2 linked regions of the Halohasta litchfieldiae genome follow. The main gene of each other region encodes a partner of the protein of the gene in region 2 in a complex. Links are inferred from orthologs where the notes say so. Each region holds a gene or a part of one and is shown on either strand. Other genes may lie near its edges.

Evidence for each region.
Region 1: the proteins of tuf (region 2) and HALTADL_RS16950 are in contact, whole or in part, in a crystal structure (PDB 7CSL), measured with the Pyrococcus horikoshii proteins. The link is inferred for Halohasta litchfieldiae from one-to-one orthologs. Residues at the interface, in WP_010885563.1 of Pyrococcus horikoshii: Val16, Lys20, Ser21, Lys62, Arg65, Glu66, Arg67, Gly68, Val73, Ala74, His75, Ile88, Asp89, Ala90, Pro91, Gly92, His93, Asp95, Phe96, Lys98, Asn99, Gly103, Ala104, Asp227, Val228, Tyr229, Ile231, Val234, Val237, Val239; in WP_010884146.1 of Pyrococcus horikoshii: Phe4, Leu6, Val7, Val9, Arg11, Met13, Pro14, Thr15, Asp16, Pro17, Leu38, Ala39, Lys40, Glu44, Pro45, Ile46, Ala47, Phe48, Gly49, Leu50, Tyr56, Leu58, Arg60, Asp61, Glu62, Glu63, Tyr65, Ser66, Phe67, Asp68.

What each region holds. Positions count from the first base shown.
Region 1 is NZ_CP024845.1:3,318,577-3,325,818, reverse strand. Bases 1,874-4,762 are described here. They hold HALTADL_RS16950 (elongation factor 1-beta), read right to left. Parts: upstream 3,507-4,762; coding sequence 3,240-3,506; downstream 1,874-3,239. Other genes in these bases: HALTADL_RS16930 (transcription initiation factor IIB), read right to left, coding at 4,646-4,762; HALTADL_RS16935 (cold-shock protein), read right to left, coding at 4,311-4,505; HALTADL_RS16940 (hypothetical protein), read left to right, coding at 3,798-4,247; HALTADL_RS16945 (HVO_2753 family zinc finger protein), read right to left, coding at 3,507-3,686; HALTADL_RS16955 (FKBP-type peptidyl-prolyl cis-trans isomerase), read left to right, coding at 2,694-3,167. In the rest of the region: HALTADL_RS16970 (DsbA family oxidoreductase), read left to right, coding at 98-733; HALTADL_RS16965 (SDR family NAD(P)-dependent oxidoreductase), read left to right, coding at 784-1,686; more of HALTADL_RS16960, read left to right, coding at 1,768-1,873; more of HALTADL_RS16930, read right to left, coding at 4,763-5,599; HALTADL_RS16925 (METTL5 family protein), read left to right, coding at 5,959-6,585; HALTADL_RS16920 (rhomboid family intramembrane serine protease), read right to left, coding at 6,854-7,242. UniProt on the Methanocaldococcus jannaschii protein: Promotes the exchange of GDP for GTP in EF-1-alpha/GDP, thus allowing the regeneration of EF-1-alpha/GTP that could then be used to form the ternary complex EF-1-alpha/GTP/AAtRNA.
Region 2 is NZ_CP024845.1:636,326-643,670, reverse strand. Bases 1,693-4,684 are described here. They hold tuf (translation elongation factor EF-1 subunit alpha), read right to left. Parts: upstream 3,826-4,684; coding sequence 2,560-3,825; downstream 1,693-2,559. Other genes in these bases: HALTADL_RS03190 (DUF7345 domain-containing protein), read left to right, coding at 4,050-4,684; rpsJ (30S ribosomal protein S10), read right to left, coding at 2,252-2,563; HALTADL_RS03205 (rhomboid family intramembrane serine protease), read right to left, coding at 1,693-1,869. Outside these bases: HALTADL_RS03215 (hypothetical protein), read right to left, coding at 1-74; HALTADL_RS17160 (hypothetical protein), read left to right, coding at 232-951; more of HALTADL_RS03205, read right to left, coding at 1,306-1,692; more of HALTADL_RS03190, read left to right, coding at 4,685-5,210; HALTADL_RS03185 (hypothetical protein), read left to right, coding at 5,330-6,349; HALTADL_RS03180 (homoserine dehydrogenase), read right to left, coding at 6,470-7,345. UniProt on the Methanocaldococcus jannaschii protein: GTP hydrolase that promotes the GTP-dependent binding of aminoacyl-tRNA to the A-site of ribosomes during protein biosynthesis.

The sequences.
Region 1 (7,242 bases), 2.7 Mb from region 2 along the record:
AAGAATATCCGTCGACAACCTCTCCGACCGACCCGGTTGTGCAGCACCGAAACACGCCAACCGCCTGCTTTTCCCTCCGAGTACACAACAACAGCCGATGAGTACCTCACAATCCGAACCGATCACGGTGTACTCGGACTACGTCTGTCCGTTCTGTTATCTCGGCCGCGAGTCGCTGTCGCGGTATCAGGAGCGCAGAGATGAGGAGTTAGCAATTAACTGGCAGCCGTTCGATCTCCGGCGCGGCAAGCGCAACCCCGATGGAACCATCGACCACTCGGTCGACGACGGCAAGGACGACGACTACTACGCACAGGCCAAAGAGTCCGTCCGCCGCCTGCAGGAAAAATACGACGTCGACATGACACTCGAACTCGCGACCGACGTCGACTCGTTTAACGCCCAGATTGCCTCCTACTACGTCGCCGAACACTACCCCTACGAGACGTGGCTCGATTTCGATGTCGCCATCTTCGAGGCGCTCTGGGAGGACGGACGGGATATCGGCGACGAGGACGTGCTGGCCGACCTCGCCGAAGCTGTGGGCGTCGACCCCGAGGAGATTCGGGACGCACTCGACGACGAGACGCTTCGGGAGCAGATCGAAGCCGAGTGGTCGACCGCCCAACAGCAGGGCGTCACCGGCGTCCCGACGTTCGCCTACGAGGGCTATTCGGCCCGCGGTGCAGTTCCACCCGAACAGCTCCAGCGATTGGTCGAAGGCGTCAACTAAGCCGCGAGAGGGCGATGTTTCTTTGACTGTTCGGCTCGTTATCATACCAAATGGCACACCAACCGGAGACGCTGGCAGACGTGAGTGATGTCGATCTCTCGGGCACACACGCGCTCGTCACGGGGTCGACGAGCGGTATCGGCCGCGAGACGGCACTGGCACTCGGTCGACTCGGCGCGAACGTGATGGTCCATGGCCGCGACGAGTCGGCCGGACAGGCGGTCGTCGACGAACTCACCGATCTCGGCCGCGATGCGACATTCACGAAGGCGGATTTCGCCAGCGTCGACGAGATCCAACAGCTGGCGGCGGCAGTCGAGGCGTGGACTAACGAACTGGATTTCCTCCTCAACAACGCCGGTGGCCTCTTTCGAGACGGCCAACTGACTGATCTCGGCGTCGAATACACGTTCCATGTCAACCATCTCTCGCCGTATCTGCTGACTGCCGAACTCCTGGCAACACTCACCGACGACGCCCGCATCATCACCACCGCCTCCGGTGCCCATCGCGGCGTAAGCCTTGATTTCGAGGCGATGCGGTCGGTCGACTCCTACTCCGGATTCAAGGCCTACCAACGCTCCAAACTCGCCAACGTCCTGTTTTCGACCGAGTTAGCGCGTCGACTCGAACAGACTGACAGATCAATTACGTCCAACTCGTTCCATCCGGGTGCGATTCCCGGCAGTGGCTTTTCGCGGTTTTTGCCCGGCCCGCTGCCTAAACTGTTCGCCGCGCTGGATCGACTCCCGATGACCACCACTGTCGCCGAGGGTGCTGCAACGGCGGTGTATCTGACGGCTTCCCCCGACGTCGACAGCGTGTCGGGCCAGTATTTCGCCGACTCTGAGCAGAAACAGCCCTCGAAGGCGGCCCGCGACCGGACGACCCAGCGTCGACTCTGGGAACTGAGTGCTGAACTGTTGGATATCGATGAACCACTTGCCGAATGAGGGGTGTGAGCCTATCGATCTCGCGGCTTGTCTATCGAGACGTTCAACAACGCTGAAGATGGTTCGGGGATAGATTAGCCCATGATCGGGCAACTACTAGATTCTCTCAGAGAGCCGGCCCACACCGGCTCCCGCCGCTGTTGGCCGTGTACGGCACTCAACGGTGTCTTAGTCGGGATCGCTGCACTGTTGGTCGGCCGCCGGTGGCGGTCGCTCGCCGGAGTGGTCGTTCTCGGAGTAGGGGGGCTCCTCATCGCCCTTCGTGGCTACGTCGTTCCGTACACACCCACAGTTGCGCCACGGATCGTCGACCGACTTCCCGTCGATATCGGCTTCGGTCATTCCCAGTCAACAGAGCCCTCCGAGTCGCTTGCGGCAGCCGACGATCCCGAAGCGTTACTCGGAACGTTGCTCGCTGCGGGGGTTCTCGTGGGCGACCAACAGCTGTACCTCGACGAGGAGTTCGCCGACAGGTGGCAACGAGAGATGGCCACCCTTCGAGACAGGACGGACAGTGAGATCGCCGCTGGGGCCGCCGAGGCTGTCCCCTTCGACGCAGAGCCGACGGTTTCGGGCGAGCGACTACTCGTCGCAGGCCAGCGGGACGCGTGGCTCAGCCGCCCGGTTGCCATCGCCGAGACCGCAGGAATCGAAGCCCTCGTCTCAACCGGCCTCGACCGCGAGACTGCGACGAGCGCCGTCGAACCGTTGCGGATGTTCCTGCCGGTCTGTCCGGACTGTGGGGGAACTGTCGATGAGTCGACGATCCGAAACTGCTGTGGCGGGACCAAGGGAGTGTACGACCAACCTGACCGTGAGGTGATCGCCTGTTCGGACTGTGGGTCGATCCTCTACGAACTCCACCCCCTCGACGAATCCTCGGGGTGAACCGCCCGGCGATTATCTACGGCTCACACAGCCCGGCGACTATCTACGGCTCACACAGCCCGGACGATATCGATCAGTCGACCGACCGACTTTATTGGCAGGCTATCTGACCCCTACGTATGAGTCTTGAAACGGGCGACAGCGTCACAATCGAGTACGTCGGACGATTCGAGGACGGCAGCGTGTTTGACACCTCTCGCTACGAAGTCGCCGAGGAACACGGGCTTGTCGAGGCACAGGAAAACGAGGAAGACGACTACGGGCCACTGTCGTTTACGGTCGGCGAGGGTGACGTCATCGAGGGACTCGATGAGGCAGTCGTCGGGATGACCGAGGGCGACGAGGATTCGGTTACGATCCCGCCCGAAAAGGGGTACGGCGAGTTCAACTCCGACTGGGTCCGGGAGTACGACCCCCAGACGTTCGAGGGGATGGTCGGCAATCCCCCCGAGGTCGGCATGCACGTCCACGCCGAAAACGGCCTGCACGGCGACGTGACCGCGGTTCGAGAGGAGTTCGTCGAGGTCGACTTCAATCACGAACTCGCGGATACGACGCTCGTCTTCGATATCGAAATCGTTGGCGTCTGGTAGGCTGTTCTGACTCCACCTGCACAGCAGTGACTAACGAGTGAACACGGCAAAACAGCGCGAAAAAATGACGGCTTAAACGCGGCCGACGTTTTCGACGGAGATACTTTCGACGCCCTCGACTTCGCCGAAGGCCTCTTCGACGACTTCGGTGCCACCGGCACCGTCGGCGACGATCACCGTCGGCAGCAGGGCGACGAGGCCGAAGGCGACGTCGTCACGCTCAAAGCCGTTGATCTGTGCGCCCTCGGGGAGGGAGGCTTCGAGTTTCTCTTGGAGCTCGTCGAGGTCGATGTCCGGACTCTGCGGCATGACCTTGATTTTGGCGGCGACTTTCCCCATCTATGGCCCCCGGAACCCACAGTCGGGACACTCATAGAGGTTGCTCTGCTTGCGGCATTTGGCACAGCGGTGGATATCGGCACCGCAGTCCGGACAGCTAAACGAGGCAGCGTTCGTTCCTGAGACGTTGATGCCACAGGAAACACACTGGCGCTCGGAATCTTGTGCGGATTCGCTCATACTCCTACTCACCGGAGCGCGGCTTTTAACGATTGTCTTTCAGCCGCCATCCCGCAGCTGTTCTTCGCTCGACGCGGAAACGGTTTCCCGCTGTCGACCCAAGGGATAGCTATGCCAGACGAGAGTGCTGACCGGGAGGCCGATCCCACAGCGGCAGGCACCGACGATCCCGGCGTGATTCGCTCGATTGCGGTCACCGTCGACGATGTCGTCACCGCACTGGAGGCCAACCGGAGCGCCGACCGCAGCGCAGTGCTCCGGGTCACGCCGCCGTTCGCCGGTCGGATGCGGGCCCGGATTCACGTCGCCGGTGGTGAGGGGTCCTACGAGGGAGACGCCGAGGCGATCCACATCGATCCCGAGTCGCTCGTCGTCGACGTCCCGGAGTATCCAACTGCCGATGAGATGGCTGGAGGCGAGGCCGACCTCAAGGCGCGTCGACACCGACACACCGAGCGTGTCGAACAGTGGCGCGAGACCGTCAGCGAGCGGCTCGGCGACGAGGTGACGCTTGCGACCGCCTCCGGATCGGTCGACGTGCGAGTGGTCGCACTCGGCTAACCCACGCGCTATCGACAGAGGGCAGTCGCTCAGGGTGGCGAAAAATGGAGGAAGGGTAGTCTGTTAGACGCGTTGGAGGTTTTTGGCGCGGGGGCCTTTCTCCGCTTCGACGATGTCAAACTCGACGTCCTCACCCTCTTCGAGGTCAGGGCCGCCGACGTCTTCCATGTGGAAGAACACGTCGTCATCCGCGTCGTCCGTTTCGATGAATCCGTAACCGCCTGTGTCGTTAAAGAACGCAATCGTACCTTTTGCCATTCGCAATTACTCCATGCAAGAGAACAACTCTCACACACATATGTCTATGGGTTACATATCAGACATACCTTCCCCGTCGACGAGTGTGTCACTCCGGGAGTAACAACGACGGCTGCAGAATGCTTCGGGGGTGAGCGGCGTTAGCGGAAGCCCATCGCTTCGATCTGTTCTTGGTAGCGGTTCCGGATAGTGACCTCCGTGACTTGGGCAACGTCGGCAACCTCACGTTGGGTCTTCTTCTCGTTGCACAGCAGGGAGGCCGCATAAATTGCGGCGGCAGCAAAGCCAGTTGGCGATTTCCCCGAGAGCAGGCCCTGTTCGGCCGAGACGTCGATGATCTCGGTGGCTTTGGCCTGTACTTCCTCCGAGAGTTCGAGCGAGGAAGCGAACCGCGGTACGAACTGTTTGGGGTCGACCGGCCGGAGTTCGAGGCCCAACTCTTGGGAAATGTAGCGATACGTTCGACCGATCTCCTTTTGGGGGACTCGGGAGACCTCCGCGACCTCGTCGAGGGAGCGTGGAATGCCCTCCTGTCGACAGGCCGCGTACAGCGCGGCGGTCGCAACGCCCTCAATGGAGCGACCGCGAATGAGGTCCTCGTTGAGCGCCCGGCGATAGATGACCGACGCGACCTCCCGTACCGACCGCGGGACGCCGAGTGCGGAGGCCATTCGGTCGATCTCACTGAGTGCGAACTGCAGGTTACGCTCGCCCGCATCCTTTGTTCGGATTCGCTCCTGCCATTTGCGGAGCCGGTGCATCTGGCTCCGCTTTTCCGAGGACAGCGACCGCCCGTAGGCGTCTTTGTCCTTCCAGTCGATGGTCGTCGTCAGCCCACGGTCGTGCATCGTCTCGGTGATCGGCGCGCCGACGCGTGATTTGCTCTGTCGTTCGGAGTGATTGAACGCCCGCCACTCCGGGCCGCGGTCGATCTGCTGCTCGTCAAGCACCAACCCACAGTCATCACAGACCAACTCACCCTGATCGGCATCCGTGATGATCTCGTCTGAGCCGCACTCGGGACAGTTGAGGGTTTCGTCCGACTGCTGCTCCGATTCTCGCTCTTCTTGGCGCTGCCTGCTCGGACGTTCCATTATAACTTTTGTGGTTCGGGTCTTATTTAAATGTTTGTGAAATAAAACGGACTTGTCGCATGCAATAAACGTCAGACAATGCGATATCGATGTCGGCAGATTCGCCTGAGACGGCCGATATCAGCACATAGAGAGACATTCGGTTGGTGGCCTGACTGACCGGAATGATGTCGTCTACTAAATGGATTGTTCGGTGGGAATATATGCTTTGAGTTACTGTTTCAGTGTGGTTGTGATCGGTTGTACCACTGACTACTCCTGATGCAACACTTTTGAGTCGACGGGATGTAGACAGCCCATGATCTCTCCGGGAGTCGAACCCAACTGTGACCGGCGCTGGCCGGTCGGGGGCTGTTGAGATGGCGACCAAACGCGAACTCGAAGGCCAGTTGGCGGTCGTCGCCGGCTTCGAGAACCCGCGGGCGTCGCTCGAACAGTATCCTACCCCACCCGAACTCGCCGCTCATGTGATCCATCTGGCTGATCTCCACGGCGATATCGAGAACCGGACCGTCGTCGACCTCGGGGCAGGGACGGGAATGTTTAGCTTGGGTGCTGCACTTCGCGGTCCCGAGCGGGTGATCGCCCTCGAACTCGATGGGCCGCCGCTCCGGACGGCCGTCGAAAACAGAAAACGGGTCGGAACCACGACGCCGGTTCACTGGCTGCAGGCCGACGCCACCCAGCCGCCGCTCCGTCTCGACGAGCCGGTGACGGTCGTGATGAACCCGCCGTTCGGGGCCCAAAACGGACAGGCGGGTGCTGATCGGGCGTTTCTGAAAACCGCCGCCGAGATCGCTGCGGTCTCCTACTCGGTCCACAATGACGGGAGTCAGGAGTTCATCGAAGCGTTTGCGGCCGACAACGGCGGCGAGGTGACCCACGGGTTCGCCGCCGAGTTCGAGGTTCACAAGCAGTTTGACCACCACACAGAGGGTCGACGGGAGATCGAAACCGAAGTGTATCGGATCGAATGGAATCAGTAGCCCGTCGGTTCAGAATGCATGTGAAAGACTACAAACGCCGAACTTTTTCCGCCTCGGGTTCGCCAGAGGCGAACCGCTCGGCGCAAAAACTTCGATGAAAAAGGCCGAGGGCTCGGCCTCTGGTCTCGCCCTCGGAGAACCGCGCTCGCTCCGCTCGCGCGGATGCTGGTGACAAACTCGGACTCTAAGTATCGCAAATCACCGTCGAGTCATAAACCGCCGTACCTGTATGGTAGTATAAAATAGCCATTGCGAGCCGACTCGCCGTCTACTCTTTCTGTGCGATCCGCACAACCGTCCCACGATGGACCGCAAACAGCCGGTCGTCCCGATTGACGAACCGGATTTGGCCGACCATCACCGATTCATTTGGCGCAGGGATGGAGGCACTGTCGACCGTTGTCGACTCGTTGGACACGTTGAGGACGATTGGGTTGCCGGTGTCGCTGTCGTTGGTGGGTTCGCTCTCACCAGTCGCGTTCTGTGTCTCGTTGGTGTCTGTCGCGTTCCTAGTGGTCTCGACTGGTTCGATAGCTATGAGGAACGTCGACTCGGTGGCGTTGATCGAGAGCCGGTGGCCAGCGACGACCGGCTCGGCAGTGGCCGATCCCGAGGCAAAGACCGTCCGGCTCTCGTTGTCGTGACTGAGTGCGACCT
Region 2 (7,345 bases):
CGATGGCGTTCGTACGCGCTCCGGATCCGGTCGTCGACGTCGGTGATTACCCAGAATGGCTGTTTGTGTCGCATGAGCCCGCGGGCTTTCAATCGTGAGAGGATAGCACTCCCAAACAGGTTACTAACTATAGACTGAAATAGAAACGAGTTGCTATATTTTGTAACGACCATATAATCTAATCCCAAAAGCCCCAAACCCTCTTAATGAAGAACTACATTATTCCAAGTTGTGACAACTCCAAGACTGTGGGGTGAATTGGATATATCTGACTTCTTAGCGGTGCGTACCGCTATTTTAGAAGTATCAAAGAAATCATTTAATATGGCCACTTTAGATCGCTTAAGTTCCAAAGAGTCTATTGAACAAGAACGAAAAAATGCTAAAGAAGCCGGTCGAAGAGCCGAAAGATTTGATCCTCACAGTTTGATTTTCAATCTGATAGACTGGATTTCGGTTAGAAAAAGGGCTGTTATGTTGATTGTTGCAACAGCAGGACTTATTGCACATTTTGGTCTAGGAGTATCTGAAGAAAACATAGTAACTACCATTTCTACAATATCCTCTCCAATTTTTATTCTGGGGATCTCGGGAGTCATATTGTATGTAATTTGGAATTTTTATATTCTCTTACTGCGTTACAATAGGAAAGCTATTCAGAATATTAATAAGCGCATACGATATTCTGACCAGAGAATAGAGGATGAGACGTCTGTAGAAAATATCAGAGCATATCGTCGATGGAACAGTATCTTGACTAACAATAGTTCGTTATTATGCATAATTATTTTAACATTTACTAGATCGTTTGCTCCATCAATATTTTCTATTGGTACAGAGGCGTCAAACGATTGGGTTCCAGAGTATGTAAATGTGAGAATATCAAACATTATTGAAGAGAATGGAAAAGAAAACAACGATAATTCAAATAATCATGATAAAAACAATTAATTAAAGATAATACCATCAGACCACCTATTAGAAATTTGGTTAGTAATCCTGCATAAGAGTGTAGTATCTTAGAATCTATGTCCTCAGCCACAGCCGTAGTGTGCGACCGACTTCTGGGGCGATTCCGACAAAAAGTCACTAATAGACGGCCAAAATTACGATACTAACTATCAGAAACGTAGATAGCAATGTCAAGCCGTCGTCCTCTGATTCTATGGAGTCGGATAGAATTTAGATGGACTCGCTGGGATTTGAACCCAGGGCCTCTTCCTTGCGAAGGAAGCGATCTACCGCTGATCTACGAGCCCGCACCCGAAAGAAGTCGACTCCCGCACTTGTAGTTTCTGTTTCGCCCTACCGGTCCAACACGCCAGCCGCGCCAGCCAGCAACCCGAGCAGGAGTCCGGTAAAGTGGGCCACCAGCGCGACGCCCGGTCGACCAGTCGCCACTGTCACCACAAGCGCCGCCAGCGCGAACAACCCGAACTGCGCCCGCGGCGAGAGTCGCACACGATCCAACAGCGACGCCGTCACGACGTTCCCGGCCAGCAGGTAGCCGAACAGCCCGAACACCGCCCCGCTCGCGCCCAGCACCGCCGTGGCCGGACCGATCACGCCACTCAGCACGACCTGTGTGATCCCCGCCAGCGCACCAACCGTGAGGAAAAACAGGTGGAACTGCCAGCGAGTGGTCCGGCGCTCGACCAGCAGCCCGCCGAGCAGCAGCGCGAGGCTGTTCGAAAGCAGATGGCCAATTGAGGCGTGGGCGTACACACTCGTCACGATGGTCCACGGGCTGGTGGTCAGCGGCGGCGCGAGCACGAACAGCCCGACAAGGCCGACGAGCGCAGCGACACCTTGGAGGGCAAAGACGATCAGGAAGAGACCAAGCGTCTCCAGCGTAGGACTCCGCGTCATACACTGGGTTGGTCGACCAGCCTCAAAAACAACCCTGTGGCTCAGGAGAAAGTACCTACTCTAGGCATGTGAACGTAAACGCCCAGAAAGCCCGGACCCAGTCGACCCTTTCAATCCCGCCCGATGGCGGCTGATAAACTGCATTCCTGGCGGATGAAACGGCGAGAGCATCGAGGGCTTTCTGGTCGTTTACAGTCGACACTCCAAATCAAGAATCACCAATCGACACACCGACCTCGTATACACCAGCAGCTCACGAGTATCAAAACAAAACGGAATAGTGAGGCGCGGGACGCCTTAGCGCCGCGGAGTTCGGTCGCAGATCGACGAACGAGCCGCGACCGCTCGGTACGGGAGATCAGTCCCGAATAGACGATCCGTCTTAGTCTTCGAGGACGATCTCGATGCTCACGTCGTTCGGAACCTGCACACGCATGAGCTGACGGAGCGCACGTTCGTCGGCATCCAGATCGATGAGCCGTTTGTGAACGCGCATCTCCCAGTGCTCCCACGTGGCGGTCCCTTCGCCGTCTGGCGACTTCCGCGATGGGATGTTGAGCTTCTTGGTCGGCAGAGGGATCGGGCCACTCAGCGTGACACCGGTCTTGTCTGCGATCTCTCGGACATCGTCACAGATGTTGTCGAGATCCTCGGGGTGCGTGCCAGCGAGGCGGACGCGTGCTTGCTGCATTATCGCTCGTTGACTTCGAGCACTTTGCCTGCTGCGATGGTCTGACCCATGTCACGGACAGCGAAGCTGCCGAGTTCAGGGATCTCGCCGGATGGCTCGATGCTGAGCGGTTTCTGTGGCCGAACGGTCACGATTGCGGCGTCGCCGGACTTGATGAAGTCAGGCTCTTCTTCTGCGACCTCACCCGTGGCGGGGTCGAGCTTCTGATCGATGGACTCGATCGTACAGGCGACCTGTGCGGTGTGGGCGTGGAAGACAGGCGTGTAGCCAGCCGTAATCACCGATGGGTGCTGCATCACGACGAGCTGAGCCTGGAACGTCTCGGCAACGCTTGGTGGGTCGTCGGCCGGCCCACAGACGTCACCGCGGCGGATGTCGTCCTTGCCGATGCCACGGACGTTGAATCCGACGTTGTCACCGGGACCGGCGCTTGGCACCTCTTCGTGGTGCATCTCGACGGTCTTGACTTCGCCACCGACGTCCGATGGCTGGAAGGAGACGTTGTTACCTGCTTCGAGCGTTCCGGTCTCGATACGTCCCACTGGGACCGTACCGATGCCGGAGATCGTGTAAACGTCCTGAATTGGGAGTCGGAGCGGCGCGTCTGTCGGCGGCTCGACTTCCGGCAGGTCGTTCAGTGCTTCGAGGAGGGTGTGACCGTCGTACCAGTCAGTTTCCTCGGAGCGCTCCGAGATGTTGTCACCCTCGAACGCCGAGATCGGGATGAACTCTGCGTTGTCGGTCTGGAAACGGACCTGTTTGAGGAGCTGCGTGACCTCCTCTTTGACATCGTTGTAGCTGTCTTCTTTGTAATCAACAAGGTCCATCTTGTTGACACCGATGATGAGCTCGTTGATACCGAGCGTTCGGGCGAGGAACACGTGCTCGCGGGTCTGCGGGGCGACACCGTCGTCGGCTGCGACGACGAGCACCGCGTTGTCAGCCTGCGAGGCACCGGTGATCATGTTCTTGACGAAGTCCCGGTGGCCTGGACAGTCTACAATCGTGAAGTAGTATTTGTCCGTGTCGAATTCCTGATGGGCGATGTCGATGGTGACACCACGCTCTCGCTCCTCTGCGAGGTTGTCCATCACGTAGGCGAACTCGAATCCACCCTTGCCTTTCTCTTCGGCTTCTTCTTTGTGCTGTTCAATCACGTGCTCGGGGACGGATCCTGTCTCGTACAGGAGGCGTCCGACGAGCGTGCTTTTGCCGTGGTCGACGTGGCCAATGATGGCCAAGTTCTGGTGCGGTTTCTCACTCATGGTAAGTAACGCGCTAAGGCGCTCTGTGGGGATTCTTTTGACTGATTGCCGTAAAACCATTTCGATACGTCTGCCCAACAAGCCCCGCGCCCTCTTGCGGTTTGTGCGAGCAAGTGACACACACAGCACGAGTATCCTGCTGGTCGACACCAACTGAATCGCCGGTAGCTCCCCGCCACCCTACCACGGACTACTTTTAACCCTCCGTGAATGTAGCCTGTGTAATGAACGCTGGCCGTCGCGGACTGCTGGTCATCTGTCTCGTGGTTGCAGTCACGGCTCTCGGCGGGATGACACTCCTCGCCGACCCCGTCGACGCCCAATCGGAGTCGCCGCTCCTCCAACAGATAGATCTCGAAACCGATACCGTGCGGATCGGGATCGATCTCTACGAAGACGGTTCGGCGACGTGGACCATCGAGTTCTGGAGTGCGCTCGAAACCGACGACCGAACGGCGGCCTTCGAGTCGTTACAGGACGATATTCAAGCAAATCCGGCCAACTTCACGGGATCGTTCGCCGACAGTATCAACGGCACAGTCGACGCCGCCCGCGCGTCGACCGGCAGAGAAATGACGGCCTCGAATTTCACCGTCGCCACCGAGCGACAGACCCTCGGCCGCGAGTACGGGGTCGTCAGCTACTCCTTCGAGTGGACCGGCTTCGCCCGCGTCGAGGGCGAGAAACTCCACGCCGGCGATGCCATCGAGGGGCTGTATCTCGATGACGGAACCCGGCTCCTCGTCAGTTGGCCCGCGGAGTACGAGCCGCAGTCAGTAACCCCGGAGCCTGACGACCGACGCGATACCGCAGTCATCTGGCAGGGTGCCAACACCGAGTTCGTCGACGGCGAACCACGCGTCGTCGTCGCCCCAGCCGGAATCGGTCTCGGACCGATTGCCGGTGTGTTAGGCATCCTTGTCGTCCTCGCGGGCCTCGGTGGCTGGCTCTACCGTCGACGGTCGACTGCGACCACGACCGATTCGGCGGACGGCACACCGACCCCCAACGCCGACGCGACGGCGACCAAGTCGGCGGCCGCATCGACGACTGACGCGGCCGATGCCCCCGAGGAGACGGACGATACAGCCGAGCTGGAGTCGACTGAGTCAGCAGAGACCGACCAGTCATCGGAGACTGAGTCGGCAGATTCCGAACCGGACACGTCGCTGTTGAGCAACGAGGAGCAGGTCATGCAGCTGCTCGAAGCCAACGGCGGCCGGATGAAACAGCAAACGGCTGTCGAGGAACTCGACTGGACAGACGCCAAGACCAGCAAGGTGGTAAGCGGGATGCGCGAAGCGGGAACCATCGAGTCGTTCCGGATCGGCCGCGAAAACGTTCTCACAACGCCCGAAGACGATTTGGGCGAGATCAACGAGTGAGCGACAGGTAACAGGCGGCTAATCGGCAGACTGCGGCGGGATAAAAAGTGATCGAAAAACGGGGAAAATGGACGATAACACTGCCAGTATATATCATGATACAGGACAAACGTGGAGCTATGATGAAACGGATCGGGGCGATACTCATGACGGTTGCAGTTGCCGGCGCGCTACTGGCAGTGCCGCTTGGAGTCTCGGCAGCCACCGCCGCACAGACCGAGACGACCACCGGGGCGAACAGTTCAATCGCCCCCGGTGAACGGCTGGCGGGGACAGTCGGCGTCCAACAGGCGGCCGTCGACGGCAATCTCTCGGAGCGGACCTACGAGGTGCGACTCCGAAACGCCGACAGTGACGAACAGCGGGCCGATATCGTCGCCGATCGACGCGACGAGATCGAACGCCGGCTCTCGGAACACAGAGCCGAGCTCGATGAGCTCCGAGCGGCCCGAGATGCCGGAAACATCAGCGAGGGAACCTACCGTGCGAGGGTGGCAACGGTCGCGGCCGAAAAATCAGGTACTGAACGGTCGGCAGCACAAGCCGGAGCGACCGCCCGCCAGCTTCCCGATGCCGTCCTCAACGAACGCGACATCAGCGTGACGGCCCTCGATGAGCTCCGCACCGATGCCAGCGAACTCGGTGGCCCGGAGACCGCCGAAATCGCACGAGAGATCGGCGGTCGAAACGGGAACGGTGCGGCCGCCGGTGGGGGTACAGTCGCCAATGGCGGTGCAGCTGCCGGTGACCGTCCCGGAGGCGTGCCTGACGAACGCCCCGCTGGAGACGAACCTGACAGTGAGGACCGTCCCGGGGCAAGCACAGTCGACGACACGGGAGAGACGATATCGGAGGGAAACGCGAACGGTGACCGAGCGGCAAGCGACACCGGGGCTCCAAGCGATGATGGGTCACCTAGCGATGAGAGAACATCCAGCAATAATGGAGCATCCACCGGTGATCGCTCTCCCAGCGATTCCCAAACGAACAACCCCGAGCGTGGTACCGACCGCGACAGCCAGCAGAACGGTGGGAACCGAGACGGCCCCAACAGTGACAGCCCAAGCAGTGATAGCCCAAACAGTGACAACCCAAATAGTGACAGCCCAAACAGTGACAGCCAGTCCGCCGGGAACTGATTTCTCCACCTCATCAGAGCGAAAGTACGTCCAATACAAGTCAACACGATAGCGACAGAGCCAGTCATCTACAGTAGCGTCCGAACGGAAAACAGTCGACGCCACGCTTCGAACCGCAGCTTACTCGACCAGTCGACTCACATCCGACAGTACCGCGGTCGCCGTCTCGGGACCGCCCGCACCTCGACCACTGATGTTCAGTCGGCCGGCGTGGGTGGTCTCCAGTTGGACGATGTTGAGCGTTCCCGTCACTGACAGTGGCCCGTCGGCGGGAACGAGCCGTGGAGCGACGCTGACGCCCTCAGGCGTCGACTCACCGATGAGGCGGATCGTCCGGCCGTCCTCGGCGGCGAGATCGAGTGCGGTTCCCGGAATCTCCGTGATTCCGTCGACGGCTGCATCTTCGAGGGTGAACTCCTGATCGCCGTCGGCTAGAACGTTCGAGAGAATGACGAACTTGAGCGCGGCGTCGATCCCCTCGACGTCGAACGTCGGATCGGCCTCGGCGACGCCGAGATCCTGGGCTTCGGCCAGCACGTGTTCGTAGTCGAGTCCCTCGGCGGCCATCCGCGAGAGGATGAAGTTGGCCGTCCCGTTGAGGACGCCACGTGCGGCGGTAATATGGGTCGGTCCGAAATCCTCGATAGTAGAGAGGATCGGAATCGCACCGCCGACGGTCGCCTCGAATCGAATCTTCCCTTCGCTGTCGGCCTCAAGCTCCCGCAGCTCGCCGTACCGCTCGGCAACCGGTCCCTTGTTGGCCAGCACGACGTGTTTGTCGCGTTCGAGCCCATGCTTGACGTGCGAGAAGCCGGGTTCGGCGTCACCGAGTGTCGTCGGTGTGACCTCGACTAACACGTCGTAGGCAGCGCCTAACGCCTCGGATGGGTCGTTGTCACCAACGACGCCCTCGTCGGATTTGCGCTGGAGGACGGCCTCGGCGTCGACACCTTCTGGGTCGACGATGGCCGACGAGGAGTCCGCAACCGCGGTAAC